Regions from separate parts of the Desulfovibrio oxyclinae DSM 11498 genome, predicted to be linked through region 1. Evidence: predicted binding sites of a transcription regulator. Region 1 holds the regulator's gene; the other holds the start of a gene.

Region 1 (4,417 bases):
TGCGGGTGGCGCATCCCAAGGACGGTTGGGTTGCCGTCTTTGAACCTGACGCCACCGATTATCCCGAAGCCGAGGCTATCGGCTACGCCAACGCAAAGTATCTCGATAAGGTTCCCGATCCGCGCAAGACCTCAGCAGACAAGGGCAAGGCTCAGGCGCCTGCCGAAGTCGAACCGGCCGAAGGTGCCGGACAGGTTGTATCCGACATTCAGGATGTCCCGCCCAAGCCGCAAGGGCCCACCGGCGTTCCTGTCAAGGTCAACGCGGACCGCATGACCTACGACGAGCAGGGTAAGGTCGTCGCATTCGAGGGTAACGTGGTTGCCAAGCACGAAGGACTCACGCTCACTGCGGACAAGGTCTCCGCTTTCTTCGTCACGGGGGATAAGCGTTTCGACGTGAAAGGCATTGACCGCATCGTCGCCACTGGCAACGTTCATGCGGAGAAGGGCAATACTTCCGGTGACTGCGGCAAGCTGACCTATCTGGTCGAGCCGCGTATCCTGGTCATGGAGCAGGAGCCTGTGCTGCGTGACGGCCCCAACAGCATCACCGGCGAGAAGATTCGTTTTTACGTTCGTGAAAACCGCAGTGAAGTGGTCGGCGGCAAGGGCAAACGCGTCGAGGCCGAGTTTTTCACCAACAGCGGTCTGGAGATTCAGTAGATGGAAAAAGGCCTTTCCGCCTCCGACCTCAGCAAACGCTATGGTCGCAAGGAAGTCGTTCACAGCATCCGGCTGTCGCTCGGTCGCGAGGAAGTCGTGGGGCTGCTCGGCCCCAACGGCGCGGGCAAGACCACGACGTTCTACATGCTGGCCGGGATCGTCAAACCGTACTCCGGTGACGTTTATCTCAACGGCAGAAATATCACCGACCTGCCGTTGCACGAACGGGCCCGTCTGGGCGTGAGCTATCTGCCGCAGGAAAGTTCCATCTTCCGCAAACTGACGGTTCGCCAGAACCTCCAGATAATCCTTGAGCAGACCGACATGACGCCTCGCCAGCAGCGCGAGCGTGCAGACGAGCTCATGGATATGTTTTCCATTACCAAGCTGGCCGATCAGGCATCCATGTACCTTTCCGGCGGCGAACGGAGAAGGCTTGAGATCGCCCGCGCGCTCATCATGAGCCCGGACTTCATTCTGCTCGACGAACCGTTCGCCGGCATCGACCCCATCGCGGTCATCGACATTCAGGAGATCATCTCCGTGCTCAAGAGCATGGGTATCGGTATTCTCATCTCCGACCACAACGTCCGGGAGACCCTGAATATCTGCGACCGTGCCTACCTCGTGTACGAGGGCACCATCATCCTCGACGGCACCCCCGCCGACATCGTCCAGAGCTCTCGGGCCCGCCAGATTTATCTGGGCGAAGACTTCTCGCTCTAGCTTTTTTCAAGAGTTCCACCCTTTGGTCGTTTACAGTCGCCCGGAAGGTTGGTACAGTTTTTTCATGCTCATTGTATTGCGTATGTAAAATCAACATTTGCGGTTGGTTATCCGGTCTTTCTTGCGGTAGCCGAAAGCATGTGGCATACTCTTACACAAGAGATTCGGGCTGTGTGCCCGAATCAAATGACCAATTTATGTCGAGAACCGGGTGGGACGCCCGCACGAATAGAGAAACCGTATGGGGCTTGAACTCAGGCAACAACTCAAGCTGACGCAGCAGCTGGTCATGACGCCACAGTTGCAGCAGGCAATCAAGCTGCTGCAGATGTCGCGCCTTGAGCTGGTTGAAACGGTTCAGCAGGAGCTTCTTGAAAACCCGTTCCTGGAGGAGTCCGAGAACGAGGCGGTTCAGGAGGCGCCCGAAAAGGAGTCCGACACGCTCAAGGAAGCGGGTGAGGGCACCGATGAATCCGTCATGCGCGATGCGGACTGGGACAACTACATGGGAGAATTCTCAAGCTCGTCCAAGCAGTCGCAGGTTCGTGAGTACGAGTCCCCTGAAGAGGGCCTGACGTTCGAAGCCCGTCTTGCCTCCAAGCCATCCCTTGAAGGGCACCTCGGCTGGCAGATCCGTCTCTCCGACTTCACGGATCAGGAAGTCGCAATCACTGACGTTATCATAGGCAATCTCGACTCCAACGGCTATCTTCATGCCAGCATGGAAGAGCTTTGCGAGATGATTCCCGGTGTTGATGGGGAGCTTGTCGAGTCGGTCGTCAAGCGCATTCAGCGCCTTGATCCGGTGGGAGTTGCATCCCGTACGCCGCGGGAATGTCTGCTCGTCCAGATGGAGATGCTTGGCATCGACGATCCCATCCTCGTTTCGATAGTCACCGAGCACCTTGAAGACATCGAAAAGAACCGCTTCAAGCCGCTGGCCCGCAAGTTCAAGATTTCTCTGGAAGAGCTCAAGGGGTACCTTGAAGAGCTTCAGAAGCTCGACCCTATGCCCGGAGCCAATTTTTCCAGTACGGAGCCGCATTACGTCAGCCCCGACGTGTATGTATACAGCTACGGGGACGACTTTGTGATCGTGCTCAACGAGGATGGTCTGCCGCGTCTGCAGATGAACCAGTTCCTCGCCGATACGGTGCAGGGCAGGGCGGACCTGGACAAGGAATATTTCCGTGACAAGATGAGCTCCGCCGCGTGGCTGATGAAGAGTCTGTATCAGCGTCAGCGCACGCTCTACAAGGTCATGGAGAGCATTGTGAAGTTCCAGCGCGAGTTCTTCGAGGAGGGCGTGACCAAGCTCAAGCCGCTGATCCTCAAGGAAGTGGCCGAGGACATCAACATGCATGAGTCCACGGTCAGCCGCATCACCACGAGCAAGTACGTGTCCACTCCGCACGGTATTTTCGAGCTCAAATTCTTTTTCAACAGTGCTCTCGACCTCGGCGACGGTTCGCAGGTCGGGTCGGAAAGCGTCAAGGCGCTCATAAAAAAACTCATAAGCGAGGAGGAGCCGAAAAAACCGCTCAGCGACGAAAAGATCGGCGAGATACTCAAGGAGCGTTTGGATGTGAACATCGCCCGCAGGACCGTGGCAAAGTACCGGTCCGCCATGGGGATTCCATCATCGTCCAAGCGCAAGAGCTATTTTTAGTAAAGGCTTGTCATTACCCAATAACCAGGAGGGTATACCATGAATGTCAGCTTCACCTTCAAGAACTTCGATCCGTCTCAGCATCTGCGGGATTACGCCAACAAGCGCTTCGCCAAGCTCGGCAAGTTCTTCAAGGACACCGACAATGCGGATCTTCAGGTGAACCTCATGGTGGAGAAGCTCCGTCACAAGGCGGACGTTATCCTGGATGCGGACACCGTGCATCTGACGGCTATCGAAGCCTCAGAGGACATGTACGCCACCATTGATCTGGTGCTGGACAAGCTTGAGGCGCAGCTTCGCAAGCAGCGTGAGAAGATGAAGGGCAAGACCAGAAAGGTCCGCCAGGAGCGGGAAGTTCGCATGAACTACCTGAACTACGGTGATGACCGTCGCGCCGAACCCACCATCGTGGGGACGGACAGCTATGTGCCCAAGCCCATGTCCGTGGACGAAGCTGCCATGCAGCTCGACACCATGGATCATGAGTTTCTCGTCTTCAGAAATAGCGAAACCGAGGGCGTCAACGTCATCTACAAGCGCGACAACGGAGACTTCGGCCTCATCGATCCCGGATTCTGATCAATGAAACTTGGTGATTACCTTGATAAGGACCTGATTCTCTCCGACATGGCCTCGGCCGACAAGGCCGGGGCCCTCGGAGAGCTTGTCGTTCCACTGCAGGAACGCTTCCCGGAAATGGATTCCGACCTTGTTCTGCGCGTTCTCAAGGAACGGGAGGAGCTCGGAACTACCGGCATCGGGGACGGCGTGGCCATACCTCACGGCAAGCTGGATTCTCTGGACCAGATTGCGGTGGTGGCGGGCCGAAGCCGCGACGGACTTGATTTCGAGGCGCTCGATTTCAAGCCATGCCACATTTTCTTTCTCGTGCTCGCGCCGGAACAGGTTGCCGGGATGCATCTGCGTATTCTTGCGCATATTTCAAGGCTCCTGAAGGACGATTCCTTCCGTAAGGCATTCATGGAAGCGGAAGGGCAGGATGAACTCTGGAAACTGCTCAAGAGCGCATAGCAGGCCATGACTCCACGCAATGCTTTTACGGTGATCATCGTAACCGGTCTTTCGGGCGCGGGTAAAAGTACCGCCATCCGGGTTTTTGAAGACCTTGGATTCTTTTGCGTGGACGGACTGCCGGTGAGCATGGCACCTAAGCTGGCCGAGCTTTTCCGCCAGAAGGACGACCCCCGGCAGCGCGGACTCGTGCTTGGACTCGATCTGCGGCAGGACGATTTTCTCGAAGAGTGGAATGAAGCGTTGGAATCCATGGACAACATGGGTGCCCGTGTCGAAATCTTTTTCGTGGAAGCGCGGCTCGAAACGCTCGTGACGCGTT
Region 2 (4,417 bases), on a different contig from region 1:
GCGGTCACGGTGCCGTCGCCGGAAACGGATTCCACAAAGACCGCCGCCACCTGCGTCACGAAAATGGTGTTGCGTCCCGAGACTGGCGGCTGGGCCGGATCGTAGAAGGGAATCAGCACCACGCGGGGGCTGTCCATGGGGTCCGGCTCGAAGCTGCCTTCAATGGCGTTGGCGGCGTCATTCCAGTACGCATAGGGATCCTGTGCGATGAGGTCGCGCACGCCCTTGGTCACGGGGCCCTTGCTGTTGCCCGGTTCGAGCTGAATCTCGTCTTCCGGTCCCACGGTAGCCTCCGCGTTGGAGCCGGTACAGCCCATGATGTTCTCGTTGACCATGGACGCCCCCGTCACGGGAGTGCCCTTGTTCACGGGCGGGAGGTCAATGAGGTTGTACTGACTGGGCACGATAGCGTCATGCGGGTCGCCCGGCTTGAGCAGGATCACCGTTCCGGCATCTTCTTCGGAATATCCCGTGACCTGAACGCTGGCGAGCTCCGCGGCGCTTTCGGTATCCAGCTGTCCGTTGGATCGGAAGGAGGAGCCCACCGGCTCGGCTTCGTCGTCCCATATATACTTGTCGGGCACGCTGAACGGCTTCACGCAGCGCGAAGAATCGGCAGCAACAATCTGCGCCCTCGACGCCACGGACACGTCAGCCCAGTCCACGCCGAAGACTCGCGCAAAGGAGAGCGATACGGCGTTGCTTCTGGCGGCATTACGGGTCACCTTCACCTCGACGGTGTTGGCATCTTCCGTCACCACCACGCCGTCACGCAAAAAGCGTACGTCAGCGGTGGTCACGGCAGAGGCGGGGGCATCGTCGGCGCGCAGGTTCCTGCGGGCAAACTCCACCGCGGCCTGCGCCACGCGGGCGTGATCGTTTCCATAGGAGAGCAGTGCATCGGCCCCAGCCAGCGCACCGGCGTCCGAGGCGCTTTGCATGTCGCTTCTGCGAAACTGCATGTGGGCCAGGTCAACCGCCAGCGCGGCCACCCCGGCGATGGCCACGAGGGCCGCCGCCACGAGAATGCTTGTTATGCCCTGTTCTTCGCGAACGAATCGTCTGATGATATTCATGCCGTCCCTCCTTCTATTCCATCTTGGCGGTAGCCGAAGCCTCAGCCAGCGTGGAGAAAATGTCCTGCAACGGAAGGACGACCTGCCCGGAGGCGTCGTAGCTCAGGTTCACATCTACCGCTTCGCCGAAATCGCCGGCGGCTGCCGTCTGGACGGCCATGGTCAGCAGGGACGGGTCAAAGCCGGCGGAGCTGAGAGAGTCCACCACGGCCTGACGGGCGTCATGGCCTCGCGATGCCTGCACGGCCCCTTCGCGGGCGGCGCGGTTAAGGGACGTGTGCAGCGTGTACATTCTGTGGGCGTCCACCATGAACAGCAGCAGCGGAACCAGCACAAGACTTGCCGCAAGCGCGAATTCCACGGTGCTGTTGCCTTTTCGGGTATTGTATCTCTTGCTGTTACCGCTCATGACGCACCACCGCTGTTGCCGTTATCGTCCTGTTCTCCGCCAGTCCTTCAAGAACGGATGCTAGGGTATAGAATTCGAACGGCACGCTGACCGTCACGCTCACGGGCTCTTCGGGAATCCGTTCGCTCACGACCACTTCGGGCGAGGAGTTGATGCCGCCGCCCTGCACTTCACTTTCCACCACCGACCAGATGTCGGCTTCGGTGTATTCGTGCAGCATGGCGGCGCGGGCGCCCTGAGAGGCCGCGTCGTTGACCACGTTGCGAGCCCAGCACCAGCGGCCGATGTCGAACATGCCGAGCATGAGCACGAAGAAGAGCGGCAGGATGAATGCCATCTCCACGGCTGCCATGCCGGACTTGTTGCTTGTATGTATCTTCTTGCCAGTCATTGATCGGCCCTCGATTGGTATTCTTGGTCACCCATCAATTAGCACCATCCATGCCAAACACACCTGCTCTTCCAACACGCCGTAATGTCGCATCTTTCCCTGACGGTTCCGGAAACACACAGCCCCAAGCGGACCATGAATCGTAGAGTTTCCACGAAACATGGTTCGGCATCCATTTTTTATGGACACACCTTTTCCACGCCATCCTCAAACTTCCGACCCACAAAAATACTTCCCCCCACTTTTCCAAATGCGCAGGATAATGTATCGTCGAATGAAAATTCCAAGGGAGGCATTCGAAATGAACAGTTACCGCTGCATCGTCAAAGGCAAGGTTCACGGTGGAAACTTCCAGGGCTGGGTCCAGAAGGAAGCCGAGCACCTCGGACTGACCGGCTGGGTTCGCAACGTGCAGGATCGCGAGGCCGAGATTCTCGTTCAGGGCGACACGGAAAAGCTCAAACAGTTCGAGCACCAGCTGCGCACCAAGGCGCCCCTGCCCGAAGTGGACGAAATCCGCTGCGACCCCTTCGACCACGACAAGACATACGACCAATTCGAAATGCGGGGCTGATTCCCGAGACTTTCAGGAACGGGCAGGGCCGCCGGGACCGGAGGGTCCCGGCGGCCCGTTGCATTGCGGCCCCGGTAAGGCTATAAATCCAAGACCTGCCAACGCCTAAACAAACAGGTTCCCATGGCTCGAAGAATCAGCATCTCGAACAAGCTCCTGCTTTGGTCCCTGCTTCTGGTGACCATCTTTTTCGTGACTTCGGGCTGGCTGATCCTGCGAGTTTCGGAAAACACCGCCGCGGCCGAAGACCTCGTGGCACGCAATCACGAAATCGGCGTCGCCGCAAGACAGATGGCCGAGCGGCTTGAAAGCGTACAGGAAAACATCCGGCGCTTCACCCTGCTCGGCGCGGAAGAAGCCGTGGACTACGTGGTCGAAGACATCGACCGCTTTGGCGAAATTCTGCGAGACACCCTCGACGAGCACCCGGAAATGAACGAGGAATGGGCCCCACTGACCGAAGAGTTTTCGATAACCATCGATCAGGAAGGCCCGCCGGACAAGGCGCTGGAACCCAATCCGACCATCCGCAAGTGGCTTGGCGTGCTCAACACCACGCTTGAACGCAACCGTTCGGAGATGCAACGACGCCTGCGCGAGCTGGAACGCTCCGGCAGGACGGCCATGCTTACCGGCATCTGGGGCCTCGTGGCCTGCTTCATCCTCGGCACCGGCGGCAGCCTCTTTCTTGCGTGGCGGCTCAACCGCAGCCTGAGGGAAATTCGCCGCGGCATCAGGGAGGTCCGCACCGGCGGGCTTCGTACACCCGTTCGCGTGGCCACGCGCGACGAGCTGGCCGAGCTTGGCTCCGCCTTCAACCGCATGGGGGCAAGGCTCAGGGCCGAAGAACGCATGCGGGCCGAGTTCGTCTCCATGCTCAGCCACGAAATCCGCACGCCACTGACCACCATCCGGGAATCTCTGAACATGATCCGCGAAGGCGTCTTCGGCGAGATCAACGAACGGCAGGCCAAGTTCATCGATATTTCCCAGCAGCAGGCGGGGAACCTGTCCGACCTGCTGGAAAAGCTCATGACCGTGTCCCGGCTGGAGTCCGGCAGGCTGACCATCTCCCCGGAGCCCACGGACGGGAGCGCCCTGCTGGAAGAAGTGGCCGAGAGCCTGCTCCCCGCCGCCAGTCAGGCAGGCATCGAGCTGGAGACGAGCGTCACCGCGCCCCGGCATCCGGTGCGCGCCGATGCCGGACGAATCCGACAGGTGCTGACCAACCTCGGCGACAACGCCGTGAAGTTCTCCCCCTCGGGTTCCCGCGTCGTATTGACCCTGACCCCCTCCAACGGCGGCGCGGAGTTCGCGGTACAGGATCACGGCCCGGGCATCCCGGAAGAGGAGCAGGATCTGGTTTTCGACAAATACTACCGCTCCGAGGGCGTCAGGGAGCAGAAGAACGGTGCGGGCCTCGGCCTTGCCATCTGCCGCAAGATCGTCGAGGCGCACGGCTCCACCCTGCATCTGCACTGCCCCGAGGGCGAAGGCTGCCGCTTCTCCTTCGTGCTGCCGCCCGCAATCAACGAACAGGAATAACGCATGAACGACACCCCGCTGATACTCGCCGTGGACGATGATGACGACATCCTCACCGTGCTCGAAGCCAGACTTCAGAGCGCCGGATACGAAGTGCTCACCGCCGACTGTGCCGAAACGGCCCTTGAGATGATCGCCGAGGAACCCGTGGACCTCATCGTCTCCGACGTGAAGATGCCCGGCATGGGCGGCAAGGGCCTGCTGCATGAAGTTTCTCACGGCTGGCCGCATATTCCGGTCATTCTCCTCACGGCATACGGCAACGTTCCCGAGGCCGTGGACACCCTCAAAAACGGGGCTGCGGACTACCTCACCAAACCATTCGACGGGCTGGAACTGGTCTCGCGCATCAAATCCGCCCTTGAGCAACGTCCGCCCAAAAGTCCGAAACCGTCGCGCCTGCCTCTGGAGGACTTCTGGGG

Evidence for each region. The regulator sigma-54, encoded in region 1, starts transcription at its own class of promoters, with help from an activator protein. The targets are predictions, from matches to a motif close to CTGGCACGGNNNNTGCTT.
Region 2: the regulator sigma-54 is predicted to act here: its motif matches at 1,916-1,933, upstream of B149_RS0102790 (TadE/TadG family type IV pilus assembly protein).

Annotation. Positions count from the first base shown of each region.
Region 1 is NZ_AQXE01000010.1:99,721-104,137, reverse strand. It holds gene B149_RS0111945 (LptA/OstA family protein) at 1-665, shown strand, start outside; gene lptB (LPS export ABC transporter ATP-binding protein) at 666-1,391, shown strand; gene rpoN (RNA polymerase factor sigma-54) at 1,633-3,060, shown strand; gene hpf (ribosome hibernation-promoting factor, HPF/YfiA family) at 3,100-3,642, shown strand; gene B149_RS0111925 (PTS sugar transporter subunit IIA) at 3,646-4,095, shown strand; gene rapZ (RNase adapter RapZ) at 4,102-4,417, shown strand, end outside.
Region 2 is NZ_AQXE01000002.1:26,318-30,734, reverse strand. It holds gene B149_RS0102800 (pilus assembly protein TadG-related protein) at 1-1,076, opposite strand, end outside; gene B149_RS0102795 (TadE/TadG family type IV pilus assembly protein) at 1,090-1,485, opposite strand; gene B149_RS0102790 (TadE/TadG family type IV pilus assembly protein) at 1,475-1,876, opposite strand; gene B149_RS0102785 (acylphosphatase) at 2,178-2,450, shown strand; gene B149_RS0102780 (sensor histidine kinase) at 2,574-3,995, shown strand; gene B149_RS0102775 (sigma-54-dependent transcriptional regulator) at 3,999-4,417, shown strand, end outside.